DNA from 3 places in the Streptomyces sp. NPDC090106 genome. Region 3 is predicted to be linked to each of the others. Evidence: riboswitches for the same ligand, from Rfam matches in the RefSeq annotation. Region 3 holds a riboswitch; each other region holds the start of a gene.
The links. Region 3 has a riboswitch for thiamine pyrophosphate ahead of thiC (phosphomethylpyrimidine synthase ThiC). Riboswitches for the same ligand answer to the same signal wherever they lie in the genome.
Positions count from the first base shown of each region.

Region 1: it holds a riboswitch for thiamine pyrophosphate, as region 3 does, so the genes downstream of both, ACIPSE_RS09560 (thiamine ABC transporter substrate binding subunit) here and thiC (phosphomethylpyrimidine synthase ThiC) in region 3, are expected to answer to the same signal.
Region 2: it holds a riboswitch for thiamine pyrophosphate, as region 3 does, so the genes downstream of both, thiO (glycine oxidase ThiO) here and thiC (phosphomethylpyrimidine synthase ThiC) in region 3, are expected to answer to the same signal.

Region 1 covers NZ_JBIVDS010000002.1:878,429-885,740, forward strand. Annotated here, with positions in the region: gene pyrH (UMP kinase) at 1-39, shown strand, start outside; gene frr (ribosome recycling factor) at 207-764, shown strand; gene ACIPSE_RS09540 (phosphatidate cytidylyltransferase) at 893-1,888, shown strand; gene ACIPSE_RS09545 (NUDIX domain-containing protein) at 2,249-2,698, shown strand; gene ACIPSE_RS09550 (hypothetical protein) at 2,708-2,884, shown strand; gene rlmN (23S rRNA (adenine(2503)-C(2))-methyltransferase RlmN) at 2,928-4,034, shown strand; TPP riboswitch at 4,069-4,175, shown strand; gene ACIPSE_RS09560 (thiamine ABC transporter substrate binding subunit) at 4,172-5,248, shown strand; gene ACIPSE_RS09565 (ABC transporter permease) at 5,308-6,909, shown strand; gene ACIPSE_RS09570 (ABC transporter ATP-binding protein) at 6,909-7,312, shown strand, end outside.
Region 2 covers NZ_JBIVDS010000005.1:276,965-284,276, forward strand. Annotated here, with positions in the region: gene ACIPSE_RS18290 (deoxyribonuclease IV) at 1-768, opposite strand, end outside; gene pknB (Stk1 family PASTA domain-containing Ser/Thr kinase) at 859-2,787, opposite strand; gene ACIPSE_RS18300 (thiazole synthase) at 2,905-3,726, opposite strand; gene thiS (sulfur carrier protein ThiS) at 3,730-3,930, opposite strand; gene thiO (glycine oxidase ThiO) at 3,927-5,087, opposite strand; TPP riboswitch at 5,085-5,196, opposite strand; gene ACIPSE_RS18315 (hypothetical protein) at 5,248-5,598, shown strand; gene ACIPSE_RS18320 (NAD(P)/FAD-dependent oxidoreductase) at 5,631-6,848, shown strand; gene ACIPSE_RS18325 (Rv2175c family DNA-binding protein) at 6,914-7,285, shown strand.
Region 3 covers NZ_JBIVDS010000004.1:533,915-541,226, reverse strand. Annotated here, with positions in the region: gene ACIPSE_RS16225 (metallophosphoesterase) at 107-1,177, shown strand; gene ACIPSE_RS16220 (hypothetical protein) at 1,371-2,234, shown strand; gene thiC (phosphomethylpyrimidine synthase ThiC) at 2,455-4,260, opposite strand; TPP riboswitch at 4,253-4,442, opposite strand; gene ACIPSE_RS16210 (YibE/F family protein) at 4,514-6,058, shown strand; gene ACIPSE_RS16205 (SsgA family sporulation/cell division regulator) at 6,362-6,799, opposite strand; gene ACIPSE_RS16200 (IclR family transcriptional regulator) at 6,899-7,312, opposite strand, start outside.

The DNA of each region.
Region 1 (7,312 bases), on a different contig from region 3:
ATCGGCACGCTTGTGGGTGACCAAGTCAGCCAGGGCTGACGACATCGGCCGGGACCGGGACAACGGCTCGTGCCGATGACCCTGACCGGGGGATGGACAATGTCCTGCCGGTCGGGAACCGTGCAGGAAGAAGACGCGACGCAGCCGGCCGCCGCCACCGTCAAGGAACCGCAGCCGGGCCTACTCAAGACACGCAGGAGCAAGTGGTGATCGAAGAGACCCTCCTCGAAGCCGAGGAGAAGATGGAGAAGGCCGTCGTGGTCGCCAAGGAGGACTTCGCCGCGATCCGCACGGGCCGTGCGCACCCGGCGATGTTCAACAAGATCGTCGCCGACTACTACGGTGCGCCGACGCCGATCAACCAGCTGGCCTCGTTCTCCGTGCCGGAGCCGCGCATGGCCGTCGTGACCCCGTTCGACAAGACCGCGCTGCGCAACATCGAGCAGGCGATCCGAGACTCCGACCTGGGCGTCAACCCCAGCAACGACGGCAACATCATCCGAGTGGTGTTCCCCGAGCTGACGGAGGAGCGCCGCCGCGACTACATCAAGGTCGCCAAGGGCAAGGCGGAGGACTCGCGTGTGTCCATCCGCTCGGTCCGCCGCAAGGCCAAGGACGCGATCGACAAGCTCGTCAAGGACGGCGAGGTCGGCGAGGACGAGGGCCGCCGTGCGGAGAAGGAGCTCGACGACGCGACGCACAAGTACGTCGCCCAGGTGGACGAGCTCCTGAAGCACAAGGAAGCGGAGCTTCTCGAAGTCTGATGAACGACTCTTCCTGGGGGGCGTCGCCTCACGCCGGGTACTGGGGGCCGACCGACCAGGGGCCTGTCCAGGGGGCTGCCCCGGCGGGTCCCGCGTACGATGCGCCCAAGGCGCAGCAGACTCGCCCCATGCCCATCGTGCCCGACGTACCCGCGTATGGCGGGGACCAGGATGACGACCGGGGGGCCGCTCGGCTGAGTGGCCCCTTGTTCCGCGACGAGAGCCCGCAGACGCCGACCTCAGGGACGGTGCAGCAGAATCCGGAGCCCATGCCCGACCCCTCGCAGCCGGCTCCCGCGCCGCAGAAGAAGAGCGCGGGGCGTGATCTGGGTGCGGCCATAGGAGTCGGCGTCGGGCTCGGTGCGGTCATCATCGCGTCGCTGTTCGTCGTCAAGGCCGTCTTCGTCGGTGTGGTCGCGGTCGCGGTCGTCGTCGGGTTGTGGGAGCTGACGTCCCGGCTCTCCGAACGCAAGGGGATCAAGGCGCCGCTGGTGCCGCTCGCGGTCGGCGGTGCCGCCATGGTGGTCGCCGGCTACGTCCGCGGCGCCGAGGGGGCCTGGCTCGCCATGGCGCTCACCGCGCTGGCGGTGCTCGTCTGGCGGATGACGGAACCGCCCGAGGGGTACCTCAAGGACGTCACGGCGGGTGTCTTCGCGGCGTTCTACGTCCCGTTCCTCGCCACGTTCGTGTCGATGATGCTGACGGCCGAGGACGGCCCGCAGCGCGTCGTCACGTTCCTGCTCCTCACGGTCGTCAGCGACACCGGGGCGTACGCCGTCGGCTGGCGCTTCGGCAAGCACAAGCTCGCCCCGCGCATCAGCCCCGGCAAGACCCGCGAGGGCCTGCTCGGCGCGGTGTCCTTCGCCATGGTCGCGGGCGCCCTGTGCATGCAGTTCCTCATCGACGACGGCACCTGGTGGATGGGCCTCCTGCTCGGCCTCGCCGTCGCCGCGAGCGCCACGCTGGGCGATCTCGGCGAGTCGATGATCAAGCGTGACCTCGGCATCAAGGACATGGGCACCCTGCTCCCGGGCCACGGCGGCATCATGGACCGCCTGGACTCCCTGCTTCCGACGGCGCCGGTGGTGTGGTTGCTGCTGGTGCTGTTCGTGGGCAGTGGCTGAGGTTCTGGTTCTGGTTCTGTTCTTCTCGGTTCACCCCTTCTGTGCGCGGTGCTGGCGCGGGAGGGGTGAGTCGTTTGTCGGGTGGGGGCAGGGGGCCATGGCGCCGCGCCGCGTTAGCGGCACATGGATACGGCATGGACCGCCTGGACTCCCTGCTCCCGACGGCGCCGGTGGTGTGGTTGCTGCTGGTGCTGTTCGTGGGCAGTGGCTGAGGGCCTGGTTTTCTGTTCTCTCCGGCTCACCCCTTCCGTGCGTACGATCGGCGCGGGAGGGGTGAGGCGTGTGTGGGGTGACGAGGCGGGGCTGACGGCGTGGCTGCGGGGGCAGGGCGTCGGGTGTGACGGGTGGGGCGCCCGGGGCGTGAAGTCCGTGTCGGATCTGCTGGCGGAGGTCCGGGCGGGGGAGTCGACGCTGCTGGACGGGCCGGTGCGGCGGGTCGAGGTCGTGTCCCTGCGGGTGCGGCGCGGCGGGCTGTGGCTCACCGAGGTCCGGCAGGTGCTGCGCGACGGGAGCGAGCGGACGCGTGCCGCGCCGCCCTCCGAGAAGAGGAAACCCGGCGAGACGGTGGCCGAGACCGCCGCGCGCTGCGTGCGCGAGGAGCTGGGACGCGAGGCAACCGCGGTGGACGCGGCGAGCGTCTCGACCCGGGAGAAGCACGAGGTCTCGCCGTCCTACCCGGGCCTGCCCTCCCACTACCGGCTGCACACGGTCGACGTGGAGGTGCCGGACCTGCCCGACGGGGCCTTCTCGACGGAGGAGACGGGCGACAGCGCGGTCGTCGTGCACGTGTGGGAGTGGCGGAAGCCGTAGGGGGAGCACATGGCGCGGGCGCGTCTGGAGGACGACGGCACCTACAGCGGCGATCTGCCGTGCGGCTGGTGCGACGCTCTCCTCAGCCAGGACGGCCGCCGCAGGCCCCGCCGGTACTGCGGTCTCTGGCACCGGACGAAGTCCTACGGCAGCAACGCCGTCGTGGTGATCCTCGGCCTGTTCTGAGCCGAACGGGGCACCTCCGGCGATCTGCGACACTGGTACAGCCATGCCTAAGCCCGGAGAACTTACTTTCGTAGCGCCGCGCGGAGCCAAGAAGCCGCCGCGGCATCTCGCCGATCTCACGCCCGCCGAGCGCAAGGAGGCGGTCGCGGAGATCGGGGAGAAGCCGTTTCGTGCGAAGCAGCTGTCCCAGCACTACTTCGCGCGGTACGCGCACGACCCCGCGGAGTGGACGGACATTCCCGCCGCGGCCCGTCCCAGGCTCCAGGAGGCGCTGCTTCCGGAGCTGATGACCGTCGTGCGGCATCTGTCGACGGACCAGGGGACCACGCGCAAGACGCTGTGGCGGCTGTTCGACGGGACGCTCGTCGAGTCGGTGCTGATGCGGTACCCGGACCGGGTCACCATGTGCATCAGCTCGCAGGCCGGCTGCGGAATGAACTGCCCGTTCTGCGCGACCGGGCAGGCCGGGCTGGACCGGAACCTGTCCACCGCCGAGATCGTGCATCAGATCGTCGACGGGATGCGGGCGCTGCGCGACGGCGAGGTGCCGGGCGGGCCGGCCCGGCTGTCGAACATCGTCTTCATGGGCATGGGCGAGCCCCTCGCCAACTACAAGCGGGTCGCGCAGTCGATCCGCGCGCTCACCGACCCCAACCCCGACGGCCTCGGGCTCTCGCAGCGCGGCATCACCGTGTCGACGGTCGGGCTCGTGCCCGCCATCCACCGGTTCGCCGACGAGGGCTTCAAGTGCCGCCTGGCGATCTCCCTGCACGCGCCGGACGACGAGCTGCGCGACACCCTCGTCCCCGTCAACACGCGCTGGAAGGTCCGCGAGGTCCTCGACGCGGGCTTCGAGTACGTGGCGAAGAGCGGCCGGCGGCTGTCCATCGAGTACGCGCTCATCCGGGACATCAACGACCAGGCCTGGCGCGGCGACCGTCTCGGACGGCTCCTGCGCGGCAAGCCCGTGCACGTCAACCTCATCCCGCTGAACCCGACCCCGGGTTCCAAGTGGACCGCCTCGCGGCCCGAGGACGAGAAGGCGTTCGTCGAGGCCATCGCGGCCCACGGGGTGCCGGTGACCGTCCGGGACACCCGGGGGCAGGAGATCGACGGGGCCTGCGGTCAGCTCGCGGCCACCGAGCGGTAACCTGGGCTCGCACACCGTTGTAGTACGACATTTTCATATCCGACAGGGGAGCGCTCCAGCGCTGAGAGTGCGGCACCAGGCCGCAGACCCTCTGAACCTCGCCCAGGTCATTCTGGGTAGGAAGTTCGGTCATCACCGTGAACACCAAGAAGTATTGGGCTGTCCTCGTCGGCCTCGGTCTCGTCTCGCTGTCCGCGTGCGGGTCCGGGGCGTCGGACTCCGCAGGCTCCGGCTCCAAGACCGTCACCCTCGTCAGCCATGACTCCTGGGCCGTCTCCAAGGACGTCCTCGCCGCCTTCGAGAAGAAGTCCGGCTACAAGGTCAGGGTCCTGGAGGACGGCGACGCCGGGCAGGCCGTCAACAAGGCGATCCTCACCAAGGACAACCCGCAGGGCGACGTCTTCTTCGGCGTCGACAACACCCTGCTGTCCCGGGCGCTCGACAACGGCCTCTTCCAGTCGTACGAGGTGAAGGGCGCCGACACCATCGAGGCGGAGTACCGCGTCGACGGCGACCGGCACCGCGTCACCCCCATCGACGCCGGCGACATCTGCGTCAACTACGACAAGGCGTACTTCAGCGAGCACGACCTGGCGCCTCCGACGTCCTTCGACGACCTGATCAAGCCCGCGTACAAGGACCTCCTCGTCACGGAGAACGCCTCCACGTCCTCCCCGGGGCTCGGGTTCCTGCTCGGCACCGCCGCGAAGTACGGAGACGACGGCTGGCAGGCGTACTGGACGAAGCTCAAGGCCAACGGCGTGAAGGTCGTCGACGGCTGGGAGCAGGCGTACAACGAGGAGTTCTCCGGGTCGGCCGGCGGGAAGAAGGCCAAGGCCGACCGGCCGCTCGTCGTCTCCTACGCCTCCTCGCCGCCCGCCGAGGTCATCTACGCCGACCCCCGGCCCAGCACCGCCCCCACCGGCGTCGCGACCGGCACCTGCTTCCGCCAGGTCGAGTACGCGGGCCTGCTGAGCAACGCGGAGAACAGCGCGGGCGGCAAGGCGCTGCTGGACTTCCTGGTGAGCAGGACGTTCCAGGAGGACATGCCGCTCAACATGTTCGTCTACCCGGTGGTCCAGGGCGCGGCCGTACCCGAGGAGTTCACTCAGTACGGTCCGCAGGCCGAGGACCCCGAGACCATGGAACCGGCGAAGATCGCCGGCAACCGTGACGACTGGGTCAAGTCGTGGACGTCGCTCGTACTGAAGTAGCCCCCCGCGCGCCCCGCGCGACCCCGCGGTGGAAGGGGAACGCGGCGCGGCTCGGGCTGATGGCCCTGCCCGTCGCGTTCTTCGGCGTCTTCTTCGCCTATCCCGTCGCCGCGATCCTCGCGCGCGGGCTGAAGGCCGACGGGGTCTGGCGGTTCGGGCGGATCGCCGAGGTCCTCGGGCAGTCCGACATCCGGCACGTGCTGTGGTTCACCACCTGGCAGGCGCTCGCCTCCACCGCGCTCACGCTCGCGGTCGCCCTGCCGGGCGCCTATGTGTTCGCCCGCTACGAATTCCCCGGCAAACAGGTCCTGCGGGCGATCGTCACCGTCCCCTTCGTGCTGCCGACCGTCGTCGTCGGTACGGCGTTCCTGGCGCTGGTCGGGCGGGGCGGGCTCCTCGACGCACTGTGGGGGCTGCGGCTGGACACGACCGTGTGGGCGATCCTGCTCGCGCACGTCTTCTTCAACTACGCCGTCGTCGTCCGGACCGTCGGCGGACTCTGGGCGCAGCTCGACCCACGGCAGGAGGAGGCCGCGCGGATGCTGGGCGCCTCGCCGTGGCGGGCCTGGCGGCGGGTCACCCTGCCCGCGCTGGCGCCCGCCGTGGCCGCCGCGGCCCTCATGGTCTTCCTGTTCACCTTCACCTCCTTCGGTGTCGTGCAGATCCTCGGCGGACCGGCCTTCTCCACTCTGGAGGTGGAGATCTACCGGCAGACCTCGGAGATCTTCGACCTCGCCACGGCCGCTGTTCTCACGATCGTCCAGTTCGCCGCCGTCGGCGCGATCCTCGCCCTGCACGCCTGGACCGTACGGCGGCGGGAGAGCGCGCTGCGGCTCGTCTCGCCCGAGGTGACATCGCGGCGCCCGCGCGGGGCCCGGCAGTGGGCGCTGCTGGGCGGCGTCCTCGTCACGATCGCCGTGCTGCTGGTGCTGCCCCTGGCCGTGCTCGTGCAACGGTCGCTGGACACGCCCGACTTCGGCTACTACCGGGCGCTCACCGAGTCCGACGGGGGTGTCTTCCTCGTGCCGCCCATCGAGGCGATCGGCAACTCGCTGGAGTACGCCGTCGTCGCCACCGTCATCGCGGTCGTCGTCGGCGGGCTCGCCGCCGCCGCGCTGACCCGGCGGGACGCGGGACGGTTCGTGCGGGGCTTCGACGCGCTGCTGATGCTGCCGCTCGGGGTGTCGGCGGTGACCGTCGGGTTCGGGTTCCTGATCGCGCTGGACGAGCCGCCGCTGGATCTGCGGGCCAGCTGGATCCTGGTGCCGCTCGCGCAGGCGCTGGTGGGGGTGCCGTTCGTGGTGCGGACCATGCTGCCGGTGCTGCGGGCCGTGGACCGGCGGCTGCGGGAGGCCACCGCCGTGCTCGGCGCCTCGCCCTGGCGGGTGTGGCGGGAGGTCGATCTGCCGCTGGTGCGGCGGGCGTTGCTGATCGCGGCCGGGTTCGCCTTCGCGGTGTCGCTGGGCGAGTTCGGGGCGACGGTGTTCATCGCGCGGCCCGACAACCCGACGCTGCCGGTCGCCGTGGCCCGGCTGCTGGGCCGGGCCGGGGACCTCAACTACGGCCAGGCCATGGCTCTTTCGACGATTCTGATGGTGGTGTGCGCGGCGGCCCTGCTGGTGCTGGAGCGGCTGCGGACCGATCGGACGGGTGAGTTCTGATGTCGCTGCTGAAGCTGGAGCGCGCGACCGTACGGTTCGGCGGCCGGGCCGTCCTGGACGCGGTGGACCTCGGGGTCGAGGAGCACGGGATCGTGTGCGTGCTCGGGCCCAGCGGCAGCGGGAAGTCGACGCTGCTGCGGGCGGTCGCCGGACTTCAGCATCTCGACGAGGGGCGGGTGCTGCTCGACGGGCGGGACCAGGCGCGGGTGCCCGCGCACCGGCGGGAGATCGGCCTGATGTTCCAGGACCATCAGCTCTTCCCGCAGCGGGACGTCGGCGGGAACGTCGCCTTCGGGCTGCGCATGCACGGGGTGGCCAGGGCGGAACAGGGCGGCCGGGTGCGCGAGTTGCTGGAGCTGGTGGGGCTGCCGGGGGCGGCCGGGCGGGCCGTCGCCTCCCTCTC
Region 2 (7,312 bases), on a different contig from region 3:
GGTCATCAGGGCCCGGAACGGGTCCTCGCCGATATGGCCGGCGCCGATGTTCTCGTGCCGGTCCTTGTGGGCGCCGACGACGTCCTTGGAGTCGTTGGCGTGGATCAGCTTCAGCCGGCCCTCGCCGACGGTGTCCACCAGCAGGTCCAGCGTCTGGTGCATCCCGGCCGGGCCGGTCAGGTCGTGCCCGGCGGCGAAGATGTGACAGGTGTCCAGGCAGATCCCGAGCTTCGGATGGGAGTCCAGCGCCTCGAAGTACGGCCCGAAGTCCCAGGTGCGCGAGCAGAGCGAGGAGCCCTGGCCCGCCGTGGACTCCAGGAGCAGGAACGGGTCGTCGTCATGGGTCAGCTCGTCCAGCAGCGGCAGCAGACGCGCACGCACCTGCGCCAGGGCCACCGACCGCTCCCGGCCGCCGGTCGCGCTGCCGGTGTGCACGACCACGCCGAGCGCCCCGATCTCCCGGCCGCGCCGCAGGGAGTGCCGCAGCGACTCGACCGACTTCTCCACGGTCGCCTCGGTGTGGGAGCCGAAGTTGATCAGATACGGGGCGTGCACGTACGCCGGGATCGATTCCTCGGCGCAGGCCGCGCGGAATTCCTCGTCCTGGCGCGGGTTCCCGGTCGGGGTGGCCCAGCCGCGCGGGTTGGCGACGAAGACCTGGACGGTCTCGGCCTTCAGTTCACGGGCGTAGGCCAGGCCCACGGAGTTCAGGCCGCCGGCCACGGGCACATGGCCGCCGACGGGGTTGCGCAGTCGCTCGCTGGTCACCCGCAAAGGGTGTCATGGCCCCGGACCCGCCCCGTCGGCGGATCCGGGCCGGTGGGTCCGGGCGCCGGCGGGTCCGGGTCGGCGGATCCGTCAGCGGATCCGGATCGTGATCGTCGATCCCTTGGGCGCGGTGTCCCCGCCGTCCACGGACTGGCCCTTGACGGTGTCGCCGAAGAGCCCGAGGAGGCCGCGGTCCTCGTCGACCTGGAACCCGGCGGCCTCCAGCTCGGCCTTGGCGTCGTCGACCTTGTCGCCGACCACGTCCGGGACCTCGACCATCTCGGGTCCCTTGGAGACCGTCAGCGTGACCGTGTCGCCCTCGGCGACCTCGCCGCCGCCCTCCGGGGACTGCGTGGCGACCTGGCCCGCCTCGAACTCGGAGTTGACCCGCCCGGTGGCGACCTTGACCTTGAGCCCCGACTCGGCGAGCTCCGCCTTGGCGTCCTCCAGGCTCGCCCCCGTCACGTCCGGGACCTCGACCGGGCTGCCCTTGCTGACGACCAGGGCGACGGCCGCACCGGAACGCAGCGTGGTGCCCGCCTCGGGGTCGGTGCGGATCACGAAGCCCTTGATGACGTCGTCGCTGAACTCCCGGGTCACCATGCCCGGTTCCAGCCCGTCGCTCTTGAGCCGGGCGCGCGCCTTGTCCAGGCGGTAGCCGTTGAGGTCGGTCAGCTTCACCGTCTCGGGGCCGTCGGAGACGGTCAGTGTCACCGAGTCGTTGTTCCGTATCCGGGTGCCCACCGTCGGGTCGGAGTTGATGACCCGGCCCCGCTTCACGGTGTCGCTGTAGGCGTGCTCGACGTCGCCGACGTCGAGACCCGCCTCCTTCAGCCGGTCCTCGGCCTGCGCCTCGGTCTTCCCGATCAGCGCCGGGACCTTGGTGAACTGGCCGGAGTTGATGTACCAGACCCCGGCGCCCACGCCCAGGATCAGCAGCAGCGCCACGACGACCGCGAGCGGCCCGCGCGGCGAGGGACCCGAACGGCGCCGGCGCGGCGGGGGCGGCGGGCTCGCCAAACGGCTCGTGCGATGGACCCCCTCCTCCGGCTCGTCCTCGTTGACCGGCAGCAGACGCGGGACCGTGAGCGAGCGCGGGATCACGCTGGTGCGGTCCTCGGCGGTGCTGTGCTGCGCCGACAGGGCCTGCGGCGGCACCGCGTCCAGCTGGTCCCCGCTGAGCCCGGCGCGCGCCTCGCGGGCCAGCGCCAGCAGCGCCACCGCGTCGTAGGGGCGGACGTCCGGGGTGCGGGCCGTGGCCGCCGCGACCAGCTCGTCCAGCGCGAAGGCCAGCCCCGGCACGATCGCCGAGGGCGGCGGGACGTCCTCGTGCAGATGCTTGTAGAGCACCACGGCGGGGGAGTCGCCGTCGTGCGGCTTCTCGCCGGTCAGCATCTCGTACAGCACGACACCGCACGCGTACACGTCGACGCGGGTGTCGGTGGTGCCGTTCTCGATCTGCTCGGGGGCGAGGTAGGCGACCGTGCCGAGGACGGCGCCGGTGGTGCTCGTCACCGTGTCGACCGAGCGGACCAGGCCGAAGTCGGCGACCTTGACCCGGCCGTCGTCCCCTATCAGCACGTTCTCCGGCTTCATGTCGCGGTGCACGAACCCGGCCCGGTGCGCGGCGCCGAGCGCGGCCAGCACCGGTTCCAGGATGTCGAGCGCGGCCCGCGGCTGGAGCGCGCCGCGGTCCCGCAGCACGTCCCGCAGGGTGCAGCCGGCGACGTACTCCATCGCCAGATAGACGTACGACCCGTCCGTGCCCTGGTCGAAGACCTGCACCACGTTGGGGTGGGCGAGCCGGGCGACGGACTTGGCCTCGCGGATGAACCGGTCCACGAACGAGGCGTCGGCCGCGAGGCCCGGGTGCATCACCTTCAGCGCGAGCACGCGGTCGAGGCGGGTGTCCACGGCCCGGTAGACCGTGGCCATCCCGCCGACCGCGATCCGCGCCTCCACGCGATAGCGGCCGTCGAGCACCTGCCCGACCAATGGGTCCTGAAGGGTCGTATCCACGCAGGTGAGTGTACGAGCCGACACTGACAGCCCATCCGGTTCGGCCGAGATAAGGGCTCAGTTGCAGCCGACCTGTGACGGACGTCGCAAAGTCGCGGACATCGGTCGAACATACGTTCAGAAAGCCGGGCGTTCCGGATCCGGCCGGGCCCGCTCGTCGTGCGGATCCAGCCGGGCCCGCCCCTCGTGCGGCGAGGACGCCCGCGCGAAGTGCCGCCGCGGGATGCGCCCCGCCCGGTGTGCCAGCCGGCCCGCCTCCACCGCGTGCCGCATCGCGTGCGCCATCAGCTCCGGCTCCTGCGCCCGGGTCACCGCCGAGGCGAGCATCACCCCGGCGCAGCCCAGCTCCATCGCCAGCGCCGCGTCCGAGGCGGTCCCCGCGCCCGCGTCCAGGATCACCGGCACGCGCGCGTGCCCGACGATCAGCTCGAAGTTGTGCGGGTTGCGGATGCCCAGCCCGGAGCCGATGGGGGAGCCCAGCGGCATGATCGCCGCACAGCCCACGTCCTCCAGCTTCCGGGCCAGCACCGGGTCGTCGTTGGTGTACGGCAGCACCGTGAAGCCGTCGTCGACCAGGGTCTCGGCGGCGTCCAGCAGCTCGATCGGGTCGGGCAGCAGGGTCCGCTCGTCGGCGATGACCTCCAGCTTCACCACGTCCGTGCCGAGCGCCTCCCGCGCGAGACGGGCGGTCAGCACGGCCTCACCGGCGGTGAAGCAGCCCGCGGTGTTGGGCAGCACCCGGATGCCGAGCCGGGTCAGCACCGAGAGCACCGAGCCGTGCACGGACGGGTCGACGCGGCGCATCGCGACCGTCGTCAGCTCCGTGCCCGAGGCGATCAGGGCCCGCTCCAGCACGTCCAGGCTGGGCGCGCCGCCGGTGCCCATGATCAGCCGGGACGAGAACGCCGTACCGCCGAGGACGAAGGGATCGTCGGCCATGGGTCAGCCTCCTTGGACTGCGGTGAGGATCTCGACGCGGTCGCCGTCGGACAGCGGGGTCGAGGGCCACTGGGCGCGCGGGACGACGGTCTCGTTGAGGGCGGCGGCCACCCCGGAGGGCGCCGGGGCGAGGGAGCGCACGACGCTGTCCAGGGCCGTGCCGGGCGCGACGTCGCGCGGGCGTCCGTTGACGGAGATGTTCACGCGGGCGCCTCCGTGAGGCTCGCCGAGAACCGCCGCGGGGTGAACGGGCGCGCCTCGTCGGTCAGTTCACCGGTGACCAGGGCGTGCGCCAGCGTGTCGCCGGTGACGGGCGCGAGCAGCACGCCGTTGCGGTGGTGGCCGGTGGCCAGGAGCAGTCCCGGCAGCTCGGTCGGGCCGAGCAGGGGAGCGTTGTCGGGGGAGCCCGGTCGCAGCCCCGCGCGGGTCTCGGTCAGCGGCAGCTCCGTGATCCCCGGGACCAGTTCGTGCGCGTCGCGCAGCAGCTCGTAGACGCCGCCCGCGGTCACCGTCGTGTCCCAGCCGAGCTCCTCGCTGGTCGCGCCGACGACCAGCTCGCCGTTCTCGCGGGGCACCAGATAGACCTGGCCGCCGCGCACCACGGCCCGCACGGTGCGGCTCAGGAACGGCGCGTACCGCGCGGGCACCGTCAGCCGCAGCACCTGGCCCTTCACGGGGCGCACGGGCGGCACGACGGCACCGGGGACGCCGGCCAGCCGCCCGCTGAGGCTGCCCCCGGCCAGCACGACCTGGTGCGCGGCCAGCCGCGTGCCGTCCGCGGTGGTGACCCCGGCGGCCCGGTCCCGGACGACGTCCAGCCGCTCGGCCCAGGTGCGGTGGAAGACCACGCGCGCGTGCTCGCACGCGGCCAGCAGCGCCGCCGTGAGCCGCCGCGGGTCGATCTGGTGGTCGCCGTCCACCCGCAGCCCGCCGCGCACCCCGGGCGCGAGCATCGGCTCCAGGCGCCGGCACTCGCGCCCCGACAGCCACTCGGAGTCGAGCCCCGAGTCCCGTTGCAGGGCGTGCAGCTCCCGCAGATGGGCGCGGTCGTCCGCGTCCAGGGCGACCGCGAGCGTGCCGCACCGCCGGTAGCCCAGGTCGTGCCCGGTCAGGTCGGTCAGCTCGGCCGCGAACCGCGGGTAGCGGCGCGCCGAGGCCAGGTTCAGGCCGAGCAGGGTCTGCTCGCCGTAGTGCAGTTCGGTGACGGCGGCCAGCATCCCGGCGGCCACCCGGGCGGCCCCGCCGCCCGGCTCGGGGTCCACGACGGCCGTGGCGAGACCGCGCTGCGCGGCCCGCCAGGCCGTCACGAGCCCGATGATCCCGCCCCCGACGACGAGGACGTCTGACGTACGTGAGGACATGGGCGTCCAGCCCCTCCCTTCGCCGGCATGACCCGGATCAGGTTCGTACGGTCGGAGGCCGCCAGCCTCCCTCTCAGCCCGGTGCGTCCGGGCTCCCGCGAGTGCTCTACGTTGGCCACCCTAGCCCGTGGTTTCGCGCCTTCGTAAGGAGCCCTCCGTCATGCCCCGCTCGCTGGACGGCCTCGTCCTCGCCCCCGTCGCCGACCAGGCCCCAGGTCAGGTGGGGACCCGCACCCGGTTCACGTACCACGAGAAGGACGGCGAGATCTGGGCCGAGTACGAGGGCGGCGACGTGGTGCGCGGGCATCTGGTCGGCACCCGTCAGGGCGACCGGCTCGACTTCCGGTACGTGCAGCTCAAGACCGACGGGACGACCTCCTCCGGCCACTGCGTGTCCCTCGTGGTGGAGCTCGCCGACGGCAGGCTGCGGCTGGAGGAGAGCTGGGAGTGGGAGTCGCAGCGGGGCAGCGGGACCAGCGTTGTGGAGCAGGTCACGGTGCACGGCCGCTGACTGACAAATTGTCAGGTGTCTATGGTGATCCGGTGAGCGAGCAGACGACGAGGTCGCAGCGGCACGTGGTGGTGGTCGGCGCGGGCATGGCCGGCGTCCAGACCGCCGTGGCCCTGCGCGAACAGGGGTTCACCGGCACGATCACCCTGATCGGCGCGGAACCCCATCAGCCCTACGACCGGCCGCCCCTGTCCAAGGCCGTCCTCCTCGGCAAGGCCGAGGGGTCCGCCTTCGACATCGACTTCGAGGCGCTCGGCATCGGACTCCGGCTCGGCGTCGAGGTGCTCGGCGTCCGCCCGGACGCCCGCGAACTGGACACCTCCGAGGGGGTGTTCCCGTACGACGTGCTGGTCCTCGCCACCGGTGCCGAACCGGTCCGGCTGCCCGGCACGGAGGGCGTGCCCGGCGTCCACCTGCTGCGCACCCTGGACGACGCCGAACGGCTGCGCCCCGTGCTCGCCCGGCAGCACGACATCGTGGTCGTCGGCGCGGGCTGGATCGGCGCCGAGTTCGCCACCGCCGCGCGCGAGGCGGGCTGCGCGGTCACCGTCGTGGAGGCCGCCGACCGGCCGCTCGCCGGGGCCCTGCCCGCCGAGGTCGCCGCGCCGATGACGTCCTGGTACGCCGACGCGGGCGCCACCCTGCGCACCCACGCGCGCGTGGAGCGCGTCGTGCCCGGCGAGGTCCTCCTCGCCGACGGCACCCGGCTGCCGGCCGGCGCCGTCGTCGTCGGCATCGGGGCCCGCCCCGCGACCGCGTGGCTGACCGGCTCGGGCATCGCGCTCGGCGCCCACGGCGAGGTCGTCGCCGACGACGGCCTGCGCACCTCGGTCCCCGACGTCTACGCCGTCGGCGACTGCGCCTCCTTCCCCTCGGGCCGGTACGGCGAGCGGCTCCTGGTCCACCACTGGGACAACGCGCTCCAGGGCCCGCGCACGGTCGCCGCCAACATCGTCGGCGAGACGCCCCAGGTCTACGACCCGGTCCCGTACTTCTGGTCCGAGCAGTTCGGCCGCTTCGTCCAGTACGCCGGCCACCACACCCCCGGCGACACGGTCCTGTGGCGCGGCGACCCCTCCGGCCCCGCCTGGACCGTCTGCTGGCTGCGCGAGGGACGGCTCGTCGCCCTCCTCGCGGTCGGCCGGCCCCGCGACCTGGCCCAGGGACGGCGCCTGATCGAGGCGGGCACGTCCCTGGACGCGGAACTCCTCACGGACCCGGCCAAGCCCCTGAAGACCGCCGTGGCCTAACGGGAAACCGCAGGTGGAGGGGGTCCGGCTTCCGGCTGTCAGTCCTAGATGGCACGCTTGATGCCGTGACCGAGATTGACGCAAAGACCGATGCTCTCGTCCCCGCCTGGCTCACCCTCCCCGACATCGCCGAGATCTTCGACGTCGAGGTGACGCGCGTGCGCCAGCTGGTCAAGGACGGCCAGCTCATCGCCGTGCGCCGGGGTGAGAACCGCGCGCTGCACGTCCCCGCCGCCTTCATCGACGGGGTCGAGCAGAAGGTCGTCAAGGGCCTCGTCGGGACCCTGACGCTCCTGCGGGACGACGGCTTCACGGACGAAGAGATGCTGGAGTGGCTCTTCACTCCCGACGACAGCCTGCCGGGCACGCCCGCCCAGGCCCTGAGCGAGAACCGCGGCACGGAGGTGAAGCGCCGCGCCCAGGCGCTCGCCGTCTGACCCGGCCGAGCCGACACGCACGACCGC
Region 3 (7,312 bases):
TCACACGGCGCGATCCGCATTCCTATGATGGGCCCACGACACCGCGGGCCGCTGCGACCAGGCAGTCCCAAGCGGTGCAGATGCGGCGCGATGGTGGAGGGGTCTGATGACTCAGGGGGCCGGTCAGGGACCCGAGACGGAACGGACGGCGACGTTGCCCGACTTCCGGGTACCGGCGTACGTCCATGAGACCGGCCCGTACGGCCACAGCACACATCCCGGCGACGTCGTACCGGCTCATGAGGTGCCCGAGGGCTACACGCCGACCGAGCGCGATCTGCCGGTCATCAACCGCGGGGACACCCTCCAGGTGAGTGTGGATCCGGCCGTCGTGGCGCAGCCGCAGCCCGTGGACGGACCGGGCGCGCTGTACGTCGTCGGCGACGTCCACGGCTACCTCGACGAACTGGTCGCGGCCCTGCGGGAGAAGGGGCTGATCGACTCCGCGGGCAACTGGTGCGCGGGCACCGCCCGGCTGTGGTTCCTCGGCGACTTCACCGACCGCGGCCCGGACGGCATCGGCGTCATCGACCTCGTGATGCGGCTGTCCGCCGAGGCCGCCGCGGCCGGCGGCTACTGCAAGGCGCTCATGGGCAACCACGAGCTGCTGCTCATCGGCGCCAAGCGGTTCGGCGACACCCCGGTCAACTCCGGCGCGGGCACCGCCACCTTCCAGGCGGCCTGGCTGCTCAACGGCGGCCAGAAGACCGACATGGACCGCCTTCAGGACCACCACCTCCAGTGGATGGCCCGTCTGGACGCCATGGAGTCGGTCGACGGACATCTCCTCGTCCACTCCGACACCACCGCCTACCTCGACTACGGCGACTCGATCGAGGCGGTCAACGACACCGTCCGCGAGACGATCACGCGCAATGACGCGGACGAGGTGTGGGATCTGTTCCGGAAGTTCACCAAGCGCTTCTCCTTCCGCGACGAGGGCGGCGCCGACGCCGTCCGCTCCCTGCTCGATACGTACGGCGGCACCCGGATCGTTCACGGTCACAGCCCGATTCCCTATCTGCTGGGCGAGGTCGGCTCCGAGGACGGCGAGGACAACTCCCCGCCCGTGGTCGAGGGACCGCACGTGTACGCGGAAGGGCTGGCCATCGCGATGGACGGCGGAGTGACCATGGCCGGAAAGCTGCTGGTCCAGGAACTTCCGCTGGATATCTGAACGCCTCCAGGGCAGGCATGGCCCAGGAACGGACCCGGCGGGAAGGACGCCGGCCAGGGCCCAATTTCTGGAAACCCCCTGTCACCGCGTGCCGTCGCCGCTCTACCATCGGCTTATCCGTAGCAGGCTCCCCTCCGTTTCTGCCCGACGGCTCGTCGCCATGCGAGCCCCAAGCCCTACGGAGCATCGGGGGATGCACATGAACAGCGTTCCGCAGCACCTGCTGAGCGAGGACCGCCAGGAGTACGAGCGGATCCTCGATGAGGCGCTGCGCTCCGCCCCACACCGCCCGGAACTGGCCGCGATAGGCCAGCGTCTCAACCCGGAACAGCTGCGCACCATGGCGCTCAACGCCACCGCGCTGATCACGGCGGCAGCCGCCACGGAATACCAGCACTACGTGAAGGTCCGCGAGGAACTGCGCCATCCGGCGCCGTCCACCCCGACGACCGTGCGGGAGTCCGGCTCCACGGAGTCCGGCTCCAGCACGGTGGGGCTCGCGGCCACCATGGGAGAGGTCACCGAGACGGCCGGCGCGGGCGCCGTGGCCGTCGTCGCGGTGCTGGCTCCCGTCCTCGCCGGAACCGCCGCGGCGATCTTCCTGCTCGTCGGATACATCCTCAGAATGCTCGACCCCGAACAGACGTTCGCGAAGACGATGCTGACCACGGGATGGGTGTTCGGAGCGATGGCCGCGGTCGCGATCCTCGTCGCCGCGGTGGGGCTGCTGCTGACGGCCCTGCGCAACCGGCCCTCGCTCGACACGAGCGTGAACGCCGAGCTCAACGGGGAGGTCGCCCGGGCCAGGGAAGCCTGGCGGGAAGCCCTGCTCGTCCGGGGCGTCCTGCCGTTCCTGCGGGAGGCGCTCGCCGACCCGGGCACGGCGGCGGCCCTGCACCGCCCGGCACCGCCCGCGCCCAGCCGTATGCCCCATCTCGGCTACGACCGCCCGGGGTTCACCAGCCCCGACGACGGTCCCGCGGGCCCCCGCCCGAGTTTCAGCAGCCCGGACTACACCAGCCCGGACTTCGGTGGCCCGGAGCACCAGCCGGAATAACCCCGGCCTGCGCTCCCCACCACGAAGCCCTGCGGGGCGAACCGCCCGGGGGAGCGCACGCCGGTCGGCTCACGCGTGACCAGCGCGACGCCGTGGGAACCGTCGCGCCCCGGCACGTCCGGGGCGGGCCGTCCGGCGAGGAGCGCCCCACCAGAACAGCGACCGCACCGGCGCCGCTCCCCGGCGTCGGGATCCAGGGAGCGGTGGCCGTACGGGCGGCTCAGTCCGCGATCGGGAGATACACCCGGTTCCCCGCCGCCGCGAACTCCTTCGACTTCTGCGCCATGCCCTCCTCGACCTCCGCCTGACTTCCGCCATGGCGGCGGCGGATGTCCTGGGAGATCTTCATCGAGCAGAACTTCGGTCCGCACATGGAGCAGAAGTGCGCTGTCTTGGCCGGTTCCGCCGGGAGGGTCTCGTCGTGGAACTCGCGTGCCGTGTCCGGGTCGAGGGCCAGGTTGAACTGGTCCTCCCAGCGGAACTCGAAGCGGGCGTCCGACAGTGCGTCGTCCCACTCCTGGGCGCCGGGGTGGCCCTTGGCGAGGTCCGCCGCGTGAGCCGCGATCTTGTAGGTGATGACGCCGGTCTTCACGTCGTCACGGTTGGGCAGGCCCAGGTGCTCCTTGGGCGTGACGTAGCAGAGCATCGCCGTCCCCCACCAGGCGATCATCGCGGCGCCGATACCCGAGGTGATGTGGTCGTAGGCGGGCGCGATGTCCGTGGTGAGCGGGCCGAGCGTGTAGAAGGGGGCCTCCTCGCAGATCTCCTGCTGAAGGTCGATATTCTCCTTGATCTTGTGCATCGGGACATGCCCGGGGCCCTCGATCATGGTCTGTACGTGGAAGCTCTTGGCGATCGTGTTCAGCTCCCCGAGCGTCCTCAACTCGGCGAACTGCGCCTCGTCGTTGGCGTCCGCGATGGACCCGGGCCGCAGGCCGTCACCGAGCGAGTAGGTCACGTCGTACGCGGCGAGGATCTCGCACAGTTCCTCGAAGTTCTCGTAGAGGAAGCTCTCCTTGTGGTGCGCCAGACACCACGCGGCCATGATCGAGCCGCCGCGCGAGACGATGCCCGTCTTGCGGTTGGCGGTCAGCGGGACGTACGGCAGCCGCACGCCCGCGTGGACGGTCATGTAGTCCACGCCCTGCTCGGCCTGCTCGATGACCGTGTCCTTGTAGATCTCCCAGGTCAGCTCCTCGGCACGGCCGTCGACCTTCTCCAGCGCCTGATAGAGCGGCACCGTGCCGATGGGGACGGGGGAGTTGCGCAGCACCCACTCACGGGTGGTGTGGATGTTGCGACCGGTGGAGAGGTCCATGACCGTGTCGGCGCCCCAGCGGGTGGCCCAGGTCATCTTCTCCACCTCCTCCTCGATGGACGAGGTGACCGCGGAGTTGCCGATGTTGGCGTTGACCTTCACCAGGAACCGCTTGCCGATGATCATCGGCTCGATCTCCGGGTGGTTGACGTTCGCCGGCAGCACCGCGCGGCCCGCCGCGATCTCCTCGCGGACCACTTCGGGGGCCACGTTCTCCCGGACGGCCACGTACTCCATCTCCGGCGTGATCTCGCCCCGGCGCGCGTACGCGAGCTGCGTGACCGCACCGCCGTCACGGCTACGGCGCGGCACCCGTGGCCGGCCCGGAAAGACCGCGTCCAGGTTGCGCAGATTCCCGCCGCGCGGCGAGGTGTGCTTGATGCCGTCGTCCTCGGGGCGGACGGGACGGCCCGCGTACTCCTCGGTGTCACCGCGGGCGATGATCCAGTTTTCCCGCAGCGGCGCCAGCCCCCGGCGGACGTCCGTCTCCGCGAGCGGATCGGTGTACGGGCCCGATGTGTCGTACAGGGTGACCGACTGCCCGTTGGTGAGATGCACCTGACGGACCGGCACCCGAAGGTCGGGGCGCGAGCCCTCGACGTACGCCTTGTGCCAGCCGATGGACTTCCCGGCCTCCGTGGCGTTCTGGCCCTCGACGGGCTGTTCGTCCTGGCTGGAGGCAGGCGTGCGTGCGTCCTTGATGGTCATGAGACCTACTCCCTACGCCGGCATTACCCGGTAACAGGTTCGGCGGTCGACGCAGCGTTTTCCGTCCGCCGACGTTTCGTGGGGAACGTCACTCACAGGTGACGACGTTCCACGTGAAACATCGCTGGGACGGAGGTCAGCGCCCTCTCAGCCCGGTGCTCCGAGCTCCCGCGTGTACAAAGGTGGCCCCACGCTAGCGTCAATTCGGGCGCGGTGAACAGGGGGCCCCTGGCGTTCTTGCGATGATCGGGCGGTGACCACGACACCGCAGCCTCCGTACCCACCTCATGAGCCGCCCCATGGGCCCTCGCACGGCCACCCCAACGGCGGCGGACAGGACCACGGGCACGGACATGGGCAGGGGCATGGGCACGGGCAGGCGTCTGGGCACGGGCCCGGGCATGGGCCCGGAGGCTCCGGCGGGAACGGTGGCGGGGGCGGAGGCGGGGGCGGAGGAACAGGCGGTGGCGGCGGTCACGGGCACGGGCACAGGCACAGCCATGGCCCCGCGGCGCCCGTCTCCAAGCATCTGCGCAAGGTCATCGCCGCGATCCTGATCCCGTTCGGCGTCGCCGTGGTGGCCGGGCTCGTCGTCCTGTGGCCCGGGGGCGCCCCGGCGCACGAGCGCACCGGCGTCGGCTTCGACCGGCAGACACAGCAGGCGACGGTCACCAAGGTCGTCTCGGTGAGCTGCAAGTCCGTGAACGCCTCGGGCGGGACCCCGACCGGCGACACGTCCACCGCGGAGGGCTCCTCCGCCCAGCAGGAGGCCGACGGCGACTGCAAGAAGGCCACGATCCGCGTCGACACCGGCCACGACAAGGGCCGTACGTTCACCGAGATCGTGCAGCCGGACCAGACCCGGCAGTTGCACGAGGGCGAGAAGGTCGTGGTCGCCTACGAGCCCTCGGCCCCGAAGGATCTCCAGTACTCCGTCACCGACGTCAACCGGCGCTTCCCCATGGCGCTGCTGGCCGGCATCTTCGCGCTCGCCGTCGTGGTCGTCGGGCGACTGCGAGGCGTGATGGCGCTGATCGCGCTCGCGATCAGCTTCATGATCCTGAACTTCTTCATCCTCCCCGCGATCCTCCAGGGCTCGAACCCGCTGGTCGTGGCGGTCATCGGGTCCAGCGCGATCATGCTGATCGCGCTGTATCTGTGCCACGGCCTGTCCGCACGGACCTCGGTGGCGGTCCTCGGCACCCTGATCTCGCTGCTGCTGATCGGTGTCCTCGGCTCGCTGTTCATCGGCTGGGCGGCCCTCACCGGCAACACCGACGACAACACCGGTCTGATCCACGGCCTGTACCCGTCGATCGACATGAGCGGTCTGCTGCTCGCCGGCGTCATCATCGGCTCGCTCGGTGTCCTCGACGACGTGACCGTCACCCAGACCTCGGCGGTCTGGGAGCTGCACGAGGCGAACCCCTCGATGGGCTGGCGCGATCTGTACCGCGCGGGCATCCGTATCGGCCGCGACCACATCGCGTCCGTGGTCAACACCCTCGTCCTCGCCTACGCGGGCGCCGCCCTGCCGCTGCTGCTGCTCTTCTCGATCGCGCAGAGCAGCGTCGGGACGGTCGCCAACAGCGAGCTGGTCGCCGAGGAGATCGTGCGCACGCTGGTGGGCTCGATCGGCCTGGTCGCCTCGGTGCCGGTCACCACGGCGCTGGCCGCCCTGGTGGTCGCCGCCGACCGCCCGGGCCCGGCCCCCGTACCGGGCGGCGGCGAACCGGCCCTGGCGGGCGCCCCGTCGACACCGGCACGCGGAGGCAGGGGACGACGCCGGAAGCGGTGACAGGGGGCCGTACCACGGAGCGGTGACCGCGGGCGGTGCCGCGAAGCGACCTCGTGAGCCACCGGAGCGGCGACCGGATCAGCGGCCGGAGGCGGCGCCGGAACCCCGGACCGAGCCGGCACAGGAGCGGTGGCCCGAGTAGGCACGGGAGCGGTGGGTGGCGGGGGCCGTTGCGCCCCTGCCTCCTCCGCCGCTCATGCCGTCTCTGCCGCTGCTGCCGCCTCTGCCGCTCCGAGGAGAAGCGTTCCTGCGACGCCCCACGCGCCGCTGTGAAGCCTTCCCCCCTCGCCAAGGCCTCTCGGTTCAGCCCGCGCTCTGTTCCTCCGCCAGGATCCGGTCCAGCGCCTCCTCCAGGCGGTCGTCGAAGTCGGCGAGCGCACCCTCCTGGCCCAGCGGCACCAGCTTGTCGGTGCGGTCGAGGAACGCGATGAGCGGCGCCGCCGAGGAACGGAACAGCGCCTGGTCGCCGCCGACCTGAAGCCGGATCAGCACCTCACCGAGCGTGTCCGCCTCGGCCGGGGAGATCCGCACATCCCCCTCGCCGCACGGCCGCCCCACTCCGTCGATCAGCAGTTCCCGCCCGAACGCCCAGGTCACGGGCGCGTCTCCGGGCAGATGGAACGTCAGCCGCACGGCATAGGGATCACAGGTCTCGTACCGCAGTTCCACCGGAATGCGGAAGGAGAGCTCCTCGGAGACGAGGAAGCTCATCATGACCTCTGCCTGTACGGACTCGCGCATCGCCTACCCCGTCATCTGCCGTCGACTGGCCGGGAATGAACCCTTTGACACTGCACGAATCTTGCTGAACGTACACGGTAGATCACAAGGAGTGAGTTTTCAGATACTGATAGAGATCGCCAACGACCCCAGCAGCCGCCCCACCTCGTCCTGCAGACGGCGCGTGGCCTCCACCAGACGGTCGGCCTGATGGAAGGGGAGAGAAATGGCCATCGTCGCGGCGGTGGGACCCACCGTGATGGGGATCGCCGCGCACACCGTGCCGAGGGCGTACTCCTGTTGCTCGAAGAGCGGCTCCATCCGCCGGGCCCGGCCCAGCCGCCGCAACAGCGCGTCATTGTCACGCACGGTGTACGGGGTGACCGTCCGCACGGGGTACCGGTCGAGGTGGTCGCGGCGCGCGTCCTCGCCCAACTGGGAGAGCAGGCACTGGCCGATGGCGTGCGCGTGTGCCGTCTCACGGAAGTCGGCCCACTCCTCGACCGCCCGGTTGCCCGGGGTGTCCGCGACACA